DNA from 3 places in the Carnobacterium sp. 17-4 genome. Region 3 is predicted to be linked to each of the others. Evidence: a T-box and tRNA genes for the amino acid it is inferred to sense, from the RefSeq annotation. Region 3 holds a T-box; the other regions hold tRNA genes.
The links. The T-box of region 3 lies ahead of tyrS (tyrosine--tRNA ligase). A T-box ahead of a tRNA ligase gene usually reads a tRNA of that ligase, here a tRNA-Tyr.
Positions count from the first base shown of each region.

Region 1: it has a tRNA-Tyr gene. The T-box ahead of tyrS (tyrosine--tRNA ligase) is inferred to sense a tRNA for this amino acid. The anticodon was not compared.
Region 2: it has a tRNA-Tyr gene. The T-box ahead of tyrS (tyrosine--tRNA ligase) is inferred to sense a tRNA for this amino acid. The anticodon was not compared.

Region 1 covers NC_015391.1:1,410,414-1,413,673, reverse strand. The annotation lists rRNA gene CAR_RS06925 (23S ribosomal RNA) at 1-558, shown strand, start outside; rRNA gene rrf (5S ribosomal RNA) at 649-764, shown strand; tRNA gene CAR_RS06915 (tRNA-Asn) at 777-850, shown strand; tRNA gene CAR_RS06910 (tRNA-Ser) at 906-994, shown strand; tRNA gene CAR_RS06905 (tRNA-Glu) at 1,005-1,076, shown strand; tRNA gene CAR_RS06900 (tRNA-Val) at 1,122-1,194, shown strand; tRNA gene CAR_RS06895 (tRNA-Asp) at 1,207-1,279, shown strand; tRNA gene CAR_RS06890 (tRNA-Phe) at 1,314-1,389, shown strand; tRNA gene CAR_RS06885 (tRNA-Tyr) at 1,395-1,478, shown strand; tRNA gene CAR_RS06880 (tRNA-Trp) at 1,510-1,583, shown strand; tRNA gene CAR_RS06875 (tRNA-His) at 1,628-1,700, shown strand; tRNA gene CAR_RS06870 (tRNA-Gln) at 1,712-1,783, shown strand; tRNA gene CAR_RS06865 (tRNA-Cys) at 1,814-1,884, shown strand; tRNA gene CAR_RS06860 (tRNA-Leu) at 1,919-2,002, shown strand; gene CAR_RS06855 (ROK family transcriptional regulator) at 2,100-3,260, opposite strand, start outside.
Region 2 covers NC_015391.1:1,397,850-1,401,109, reverse strand. The annotation lists rRNA gene CAR_RS06825 (23S ribosomal RNA) at 1-946, shown strand, start outside; rRNA gene rrf (5S ribosomal RNA) at 1,037-1,152, shown strand; tRNA gene CAR_RS06815 (tRNA-Asn) at 1,165-1,238, shown strand; tRNA gene CAR_RS06810 (tRNA-Ser) at 1,294-1,382, shown strand; tRNA gene CAR_RS06805 (tRNA-Glu) at 1,393-1,464, shown strand; tRNA gene CAR_RS06800 (tRNA-Val) at 1,510-1,582, shown strand; tRNA gene CAR_RS06795 (tRNA-Asp) at 1,595-1,667, shown strand; tRNA gene CAR_RS06790 (tRNA-Phe) at 1,702-1,777, shown strand; tRNA gene CAR_RS06785 (tRNA-Tyr) at 1,783-1,866, shown strand; tRNA gene CAR_RS06780 (tRNA-Trp) at 1,898-1,971, shown strand; tRNA gene CAR_RS06775 (tRNA-His) at 2,016-2,088, shown strand; tRNA gene CAR_RS06770 (tRNA-Gln) at 2,100-2,171, shown strand; tRNA gene CAR_RS06765 (tRNA-Cys) at 2,202-2,272, shown strand; tRNA gene CAR_RS06760 (tRNA-Leu) at 2,307-2,390, shown strand; gene CAR_RS06755 (phosphoenolpyruvate carboxykinase (ATP)) at 2,642-3,260, shown strand, end outside.
Region 3 covers NC_015391.1:126,077-129,336, forward strand. The annotation lists gene CAR_RS00630 (zinc-dependent alcohol dehydrogenase) at 1-84, opposite strand, end outside; gene tyrS (tyrosine--tRNA ligase) at 232-1,497, opposite strand; T-box leader at 1,566-1,781, opposite strand; gene CAR_RS00640 (ArsR family transcriptional regulator) at 2,010-2,567, shown strand; gene CAR_RS00645 (MFS transporter) at 2,594-3,260, shown strand, end outside.

The DNA.
Region 1 (3,260 bases), 1.3 Mb from region 3:
CTTGACTGCGAGACCTACAAGTCGAGCAGGGACGAAAGTCGGGCTTAGTGATCCGGTGGTTCCGCATGGAAGGGCCATCGCTCAACGGATAAAAGCTACCCTGGGGATAACAGGCTTATCTCCCCCAAGAGTCCACATCGACGGGGAGGTTTGGCACCTCGATGTCGGCTCATCGCATCCTGGGGCTGTAGTCGGTCCCAAGGGTTGGGCTGTTCGCCCATTAAAGCGGTACGCGAGCTGGGTTCAGAACGTCGTGAGACAGTTCGGTCCCTATCCGTCGCGGGCGTAGGAAATTTGAGAGGAGCTGTCCTTAGTACGAGAGGACCGGGATGGACACACCTCTGGTGTACCAGTTGTTCTGCCAAGGGCATTGCTGGGTAGCTATGTGTGGACGGGATAAACGCTGAAAGCATCTAAGCGTGAAGCCCCCCTCAAGATGAGATTTCCCATCACGTAAGTGAGTAAGACCCCTGAGAGATGATCAGGTAGATAGGTTGGAAGTGGAAGTATAGCGATATACGGAGCGGACCAATACTAATCGGTCGAGGACTTAACCAAAGCAATACCCGGTGTACGAAGGTAAGCAAACGAATTACACTTTAAACTTTATCCAGTTTTGAGAGTCCAACGGACTTTCGATTGAAATTGTGTGGTGATGATGGCAAGAAGGTCACACCTGTTCCCATGCCGAACACAGAAGTTAAGCTTCTTAGCGCCGATGGTAGTGAAGGGTTTCCCTTTGTGAGAGTAGGACGTTGCCACGCAGATTCAATTATTCCGCAATAGCTCAGTTGGTAGTAGCGCATGACTGTTAATCATGATGTCGTAGGTTCGAGTCCTACTTGCGGAGTTCCATAGTCAAACTATGTAAACAAAAACGTGAATAGTTTTGGTGAACCGAATCTGGAGAGTTGTCCGAGCGGCCGAAGGAGCATGATTGGAAATCATGTAGGCGGTGAACACTGTCTCAAGGGTTCGAATCCCTTACTCTCCGTTCAAAAAACGGCCCGTTGGTCAAGCGGTTAAGACACCGCCCTTTCACGGCGGTATCACGGGTTCGATTCCCGTACGGGTCATCAGTAACGACGTTACTGGTTAAGGAATGCAGTAAGGATTCACTCGGAGGTTTAGCTCAGCTGGGAGAGCATCTGCCTTACAAGCAGAGGGTCGGCGGTTCGATCCCGTCAACCTCCATTGTTTCAAAAAGGTCTCGTGGTGTAGGGGTTAACATGTCTGCCTGTCACGCAGAAGATCGCGGGTTCGATTCCCGTCGAGACCGTTGGTTTAACAATTAAATAAACCATTTTTATAATGGCCTGGTAGCTCAGTTGGTAGAGCACTTGATTGAAGCTCAAGGTGTCGGCAGTTCGATTCTGTCCCAGGCCACCATTTATGGAGGGGTAGCGAAGTGGCTAAACGCGGCGGACTGTAAATCCGCTCCTTCGGGTTCGGCAGTTCGAATCTGCCCCCCTCCACCATTTTTTAAAAAGCAGCACCCTTTTATCAGATAGGGGTATAGTTTAAAGGTAGAACTATGGTCTCCAACACCATCAGTGTGGGTTCAATTCCTACTACCCCTGCCATTTTTTAGAATCAGATTGGCAAAAAAGAATAGATTATTACCATGGCGATTGTGGTGAAGTGGTTAACACACCGGATTGTGGTTCCGGCATGCGTGGGTTCGAACCCCATCAGTCGCCTTTTTTTTTAATGGGCTATAGCCAAGCGGTAAGGCAAGGGACTTTGACTCCCTCATGCGTTGGTTCGAATCCAGCTAGCCCAGTTTAATTGAATAGCATTCAACTAAAAAGATGGCGGTATAGCCAAGTGGTAAGGCAGAGGTCTGCAAAACCTTCATCACCGGTTCAAATCCGGTTACCGCCTTACATCAGAAAAGATGAAAAAGAGCAGTCCATATGCCGGCGTGGCGGAACTGGTAGACGCGCTGGACTCAAAATCCTGTGCCCGCGAGGGCGTGCCGGTTCGATTCCGGCCGCCGGTATACTAAAGAGCCCCAAGAACATTTCGTTCTTGGGGCTCTTTTTTTGTTTGAAAAAAGGTGTAGGTGATATAAAAAATTTAAGTGAAATTATAATAACCTAACTTAGCAGTTGTTTTGTTACACATAAACCAGCTGCAGATATAGCACCATTGATAGATAAATAAGGTTTAAATTCAATCTGTATTTTTTTCTCAGTTGCTAGCAAAGTACTATTATTTTCTAAGTAGTCGTTTATTAAATCTGCAAGTTGAGTTTCCGTAAATAATTCCCCATGAATAACCATTTTATCCATGTCAATCATCATAGATAAATTATTTATTGTAATTGAAAGATACTTAATCGCATTGTGCAATATATTTATGACGCCTTCGTCTCCTAATTTGTAGGCTTGTAGGATTGTTTCAATGGTTAGATGAGATCGATTAGTTGTTAATTGTCTTAAATAGGTACTGTCAGAATTGTCAAAAAGAATTTGTGATTTCTTTATAATCCATGATTCACTTGTATACGTTTGTAAGCAACCTCTTTTTCCGCATTCACAGAGCTCGCCATCTGGATGAACAACAATGTGTCCAACTTCTCCGACTAAAATAGCATTGTCACCGTAAAGTTTATTTTGATAGATGGATGAACAAAACATACCACGTCCTACATGTAAAAATGTAAAATTACTCATGTTCTTATCAAGGTTAAACAATCTCTCAGATAAAGCCATACATTGCACATTATTCTTAAAGTAAATGGGTAAATCAATATCAGATAAAATCTGGTCTAAATTAAAATTTTTCCAAAATAAATTATTTGTTAGGATCATCCGAGTGTTTTCATCAAAATGTCCAGGTAGAGCAATCCCAATACCTTTTGGCTGATATGCAAAACTCTGTTTGATGAACGAATGTAGTTCCTCAATAAAAAGTGTTTCAGTAAGATTAGTTTCTGATACTAGTTGGTTATATGGAATGATTTTTTTTTCAAGCAAGCTTCCTTTGTTATCAATAAGGCAATAGGAAAAGAATTTTTCAGATAGTTCAACGCCAATATAAAAACTATGATTAGGAGAAATATCCAATAATATTTTCTTTCTGCCTGATTTATTTAATGAAGAACTTACTTCACCTGTCTCATGAATCAGTTGCTCTTTGATCAAATTTCCAGATATCTCACTTACGGTTGCGGGTGTGATTCCAGTTTCTTTAGCAATATCAATTCTTGAGATAGGTCCTTTTGTATAAATTGTATCTAATAGTTTGATTTGTAA
Region 2 (3,260 bases), 1.3 Mb from region 3:
GTTCCGACCCGCACGAAAGGCGTAACGATCTGGGCACTGTCTCAACGAGAGACTCGGTGAAATTATAGTACCTGTGAAGATGCAGGTTACCCGCGACAGGACGGAAAGACCCCATGGAGCTTTACTGCAGTTTGATATTGAGTGTTTGTACAGCTTGTACAGGATAGGTAGGAGCCATTGAAGCCAGGACGCCAGTCTTGGTGGAGGCGTTGGTGGGATACTACCCTTGCTGTATGACCACTCTAACCCACAGCCCTTATCGGGCTGGGAGACAGTGTCTGACGGGCAGTTTGACTGGGGCGGTCGCCTCCTAAAGAGTAACGGAGGCGCCCAAAGGTTCCCTCAGAATGGTTGGAAATCATTCGCAGAGTGTAAAGGCATAAGGGAGCTTGACTGCGAGACCTACAAGTCGAGCAGGGACGAAAGTCGGGCTTAGTGATCCGGTGGTTCCGCATGGAAGGGCCATCGCTCAACGGATAAAAGCTACCCTGGGGATAACAGGCTTATCTCCCCCAAGAGTCCACATCGACGGGGAGGTTTGGCACCTCGATGTCGGCTCATCGCATCCTGGGGCTGTAGTCGGTCCCAAGGGTTGGGCTGTTCGCCCATTAAAGCGGTACGCGAGCTGGGTTCAGAACGTCGTGAGACAGTTCGGTCCCTATCCGTCGCGGGCGTAGGAAATTTGAGAGGAGCTGTCCTTAGTACGAGAGGACCGGGATGGACACACCACTGGTGTACCAGTTGTTCTGCCAAGGGCATTGCTGGGTAGCTATGTGTGGACGGGATAAACGCTGAAAGCATCTAAGCGTGAAGCCCCCCTCAAGATGAGATTTCCCATCACGTAAGTGAGTAAGACCCCTGAGAGATGATCAGGTAGATAGGTTGGAAGTGGAAGTATAGCGATATACGGAGCGGACCAATACTAATCGGTCGAGGACTTAACCAAAGCAATACCCGGTGTACGAAGGTAAGCAAACGAATTACACTTTAAACTTTATCCAGTTTTGAGAGTCCAACGGACTTTCGATTGAAATTGTGTGGTGATGATGGCAAGAAGGTCACACCTGTTCCCATGCCGAACACAGAAGTTAAGCTTCTTAGCGCCGATGGTAGTGAAGGGTTTCCCTTTGTGAGAGTAGGACGTTGCCACGCAGATTCAATTATTCCGCAATAGCTCAGTTGGTAGTAGCGCATGACTGTTAATCATGATGTCGTAGGTTCGAGTCCTACTTGCGGAGTTCCATAGTCAAACTATGTAAACAAAAACGTGAATAGTTTTGGTGAACCGAATCTGGAGAGTTGTCCGAGCGGCCGAAGGAGCATGATTGGAAATCATGTAGGCGGTGAACACTGTCTCAAGGGTTCGAATCCCTTACTCTCCGTTCAAAAAACGGCCCGTTGGTCAAGCGGTTAAGACACCGCCCTTTCACGGCGGTATCACGGGTTCGATTCCCGTACGGGTCATCAGTAACGACGTTACTGGTTAAGGAATGCAGTAAGGATTCACTCGGAGGTTTAGCTCAGCTGGGAGAGCATCTGCCTTACAAGCAGAGGGTCGGCGGTTCGATCCCGTCAACCTCCATTGTTTCAAAAAGGTCTCGTGGTGTAGGGGTTAACATGTCTGCCTGTCACGCAGAAGATCGCGGGTTCGATTCCCGTCGAGACCGTTGGTTTAACAATTAAATAAACCATTTTTATAATGGCCTGGTAGCTCAGTTGGTAGAGCACTTGATTGAAGCTCAAGGTGTCGGCAGTTCGATTCTGTCCCAGGCCACCATTTATGGAGGGGTAGCGAAGTGGCTAAACGCGGCGGACTGTAAATCCGCTCCTTCGGGTTCGGCAGTTCGAATCTGCCCCCCTCCACCATTTTTTAAAAAGCAGCACCCTTTTATCAGATAGGGGTATAGTTTAAAGGTAGAACTATGGTCTCCAACACCATCAGTGTGGGTTCAATTCCTACTACCCCTGCCATTTTTTAGAATCAGATTGGCAAAAAAGAATAGATTATTACCATGGCGATTGTGGTGAAGTGGTTAACACACCGGATTGTGGTTCCGGCATGCGTGGGTTCGAACCCCATCAGTCGCCTTTTTTTTTAATGGGCTATAGCCAAGCGGTAAGGCAAGGGACTTTGACTCCCTCATGCGTTGGTTCGAATCCAGCTAGCCCAGTTTAATTGAATAGCATTCAACTAAAAAGATGGCGGTATAGCCAAGTGGTAAGGCAGAGGTCTGCAAAACCTTCATCACCGGTTCAAATCCGGTTACCGCCTTACATCAGAAAAGATGAAAAAGAGCAGTCCATATGCCGGCGTGGCGGAACTGGTAGACGCGCTGGACTCAAAATCCTGTGCCCGCGAGGGCGTGCCGGTTCGATTCCGGCCGCCGGTATACTAAAGAGCCCCAAGAACATTTCGTTCTTGGGGCTCTTTTTTTGTTTGAAAAAAATTAGTAAGCGACTACCAGTTCACCTTTTTTTGTAATATAAGGATACTTTATTCATTATTTTTATGCTATCTGTTATGATGGTGGTGTAAATATCGAATGTTTTCTTTTGATGTAAGCGTTTGGATGTTCGAGTAAATTCTATTGATTATATGTATAGTCCGTTCAAATTTATCACCCAAAAAGGAGAGGATAATATGTCAACAAGATCTACTTTTTCAAAAGCCGAAATTAGGAAAAATAACCCTCTATTTTCGCCATTACGTGCGGTAGTAGAAACAACGATGTATGGGAACAATATTAATGAAGTGGGAACAATAGAAGAGGCATACTTACTGGCTAAAGAGTCAATGCATACCGTTGTAACAGATTTATTAGTTAAGTATCCAGAAAAATTAGGCTTACCATATGGAGCAAAAGTTCTGGTAGAGAATGGTGGTGCTGTCGTAGGACGTACAGCTGCAGCAAAACGTATTCTGGGAGAAGATCCTGAAGAAGATGCTAAATTGGCTCCAATCATTCGGGAAGCTATTTATCAAGGTGAAAATAAAATGCGGTATAAAGGAACAGCTTACGTTGGTTTAGATCCTGAATTTATGGTGAAAGCTCATTTGAGTGTGCCTGTTGGCCAAGAAAATAACTTATACTCTTGGTTATTAAATTTTCAAATTTGTAATGAGTTGTACGATGAAATGTATCTTGAATCAAGACCTATAAATGAAGGCGATATCTTTATTTATCAAGATCCAGAATGGCATCATTCGGATTATCCGATGGGACTGGCTTATTTTGATTCAGAACACAACACAGCGGTCA
Region 3 (3,260 bases):
CATATCGGTAGGTTCTTGAATTGTTGGATCTGGAACATTTCGAACTTCCATTTTTTCATTTCCTTGCCAGGTTACTGCACGCATAAAATCGCTCCTTTAAAATGTATTTTTATAATTCGAATTTTAGCATTGACAGTAAGGATAGTAAAATGATACCGCTTAACACAGCAATGGAGGAATATAAAAAAGCTTTATCTACTAAGGATCTAGCAAACAAAGCTCTTACTATTTTTAAACTAATTTAATCAAGAAGTATTTTTTCTTTCCTTTACGAATAAGGATAAAACGTTCATCAAAAGAGTTCTCAGGTGTCACAATAGCCTCAACGTCTGTAATTTTTTCGCCGTTCATGGATAGAGCACCATTATTGATATCTTCACGAGCTTGGCGTCTAGAAGGTTCAATACCGACTACATCGACTAACCATTCAACAATATTCCGTTCTTCTTTTGAAGATTCGAAAGTAGGCATGTTTTTAAATCCTTCTTCGATTTGGTCAGCCGTTAAACTTTTTACATCACCGGAAAAAAGAGCTGCAGTAATCTTTTCAGCATCTTTTAAAGCTTGCTCGCCATGGACAAATAGAGTCATTTCGCTGGCTAACGTTTTTTGTGCTTCCCGTTTATGTGGCTCAGCTGCTATTTTTTCACCTAAAGCTTCAATTTCTTCTTTTGTTAAGAACGTAAAGTACTTCAAGTATTTCACGACATCACGGTCATCTTGATTTAACCAGAATTGGTAAAATTCATAAGGAGTGGTTTTTTCTGGATCTAACCAAATAGCACCACCAGCAGTTTTTCCAAATTTAGTTCCGTCCGCTTTTAACATTAATGGAATGGTCAACCCATAGGCTTCAGCCTCAGAACCTTCTTGTTTACGAATGTATTCTAAACCAGCGGTAATATTTCCCCATTGGTCTGCGCCACCAATTTGTAATTGAACATCTTCATGTCGGTATAAGTGTAAGAAATCGATTGATTGCAAAATTTGATAAGTAAATTCAGTAAATGAAATACCGGTTTCCAAACGACTAGCAACGATGTCTTTAGACAACATAGTGTTGACGTTAAAACTTTTCCCAATATTGCGTAAAAAATCGAGTAAAGAGATTTCTTTTGTCCAATCCAAATTGTTTACCATACGAATAGATTCTTCCTTTTTACCTGCATCAAATAGGTTTTCCATTTGACGAGATAATTTATCGGAATTATTTTGAACTTGTTCACTAGTTTGTAAAACACGTTCTTCTGATTTTCCACTTGGATCGCCGATTGAACCAGTAGCACCACCAATAACAATGACTGGACGGTGACCAGCTAATTGAAATCTTTTCAAGATCATAAAAGGAATCAAATGACCAATATGCATGCTATCACCAGTTGGATCAACCCCACAGTATAATCCTATCTTTTTTTGGTCAATCAATTTTTTTAAACCAGCTTCATCTGTTTGTTGGTTAATGGCATCGCGCCATTCTAGTTCATCAATAATGTTCATTTTTCCAGCTCCTTATATATGTATTTTGTGCATAAAAAAAGCCCGATAAAAAAGATATATATCTTTTTTATCGGGACGAAATTTTCCGTGTTACCACCCAAATTGCAGTCTGTTTTTAACGCAAAACACGCTGCCACTCATTTACTGTAACGTAGTAATACGCTTGAGGTTAATCAAGTTACTCCGGAGTGTACTTCACAAATTGGTTTGTACCTATTTTCATCATCCATAGGCTTTCTATTAAACAGGGACCAGATGCTACTATGCTCTTTCATCGTAAGTTGTTATGAGATTGTTATCAGTATAGATGAAGTAAAGACAATTTGTCAATCTTGTTTTTAAATTTATCTGTTTTCCTAAAATAATCAAACTAATAGTTTGATTGGATTGATGAATCAGTAAAGTGACTAAATTAATAAATAGTTATAAAAACATAGACAAAATTCCAGATGAGTGTTAATGTTTTTTAAACGGTTAAAATTATTTAACCATGTAAAGAAATGAGGGATATCATGATAGAAAGATATATAATAAAAACCTATACTCAACTGAAAACAATTTCTGATCCTTTAAGAGTAAAAATAGTTATTATGCTTATCGAAAAAGAATTGACTGTTACTGAAATCAGTAAAGAGATAGGGTTAGAAAAAGCAAAGGTTTTTTATCATCTTAAAGAACTAGAAAAACAAAAAATGATTGCTATTGTTAGAAAAGAAGAAGTAAAAGGGAATATCTATAAGTATTATAGGGCTACACATAATGGCTTTAAAATAGATAAAAATTTGTTGCCTCTGTCAAAAGAATATGCAGAAGATGTTTATAGTTCAATAATTATGCAGCAACTTGAAAATACAAAAGAAGTAGTCTCTAAGAATAGACACTTAATAACAGAAGAGACGAGTATGTCTCAAACGGTACAAATCCATTGTTCAAAAAATCAATTTGATGTATGGAAAGAAAAGTACAACCAATTAATAAGTGAACTGGATCAAATGGAAAGTGCTAATAATGACCATATTTTTTATATCAATACTACTGCAATAGAAATCGAAAACAAAGTTTTTGAATAGATTTTTAAATGATGGGAGGGTAAAAGATGAAGTTGTTAGCAGATAAAAATTTCCTGTCTCTTTTCATGGGACGTTTAACGACTAATGCGGGTGATAGTATCTATTACATAACAACCACTTGGTTAGCAGCGGAAATAACAAATGACCCTTTTTATGTGGGCTTAACGAGTGCTGTTATATTGATACCTAAAGGATTACAATTTTTATGGGGTCCTTTAGTAGATCGCTGGAATATCAAGCCTGTGCTAATAATGACCCAATTAATTCAAGCAGTATTGATTCTTCTGATTCCTATTCTTTATTATATGAACCTATTAACCATTTACAACTTATTGCCTATCGTTTTTTTAGCAGCAATAATCGCAGAACTAGGTTATCCTGTCCAACTAAAAGCTCTTCCTGCTATGCTACCTAAAAATAAACTTCTTCAAGGAAATTCTTTATTAGCAATAGCTAATCAAACAGCAGATATAGTTATGAATGCATTGTCTGGAATACTATTAGCTATTTTAGGAATAGTCACCTTGTATTTAGTAGATTCAATTATGTTTACTCTAGCAGCTCTTTTATTTTCTCTAATAAAATTAAAAAAAGCTCCTTTAGAAGCTGTCAAAGTAGAGAAGTTAAACTTAAAAAATTATGGTTTAGAAATGAAAATTGGCTTGAAAGTCGTTTTCAATTCTATGATATGGG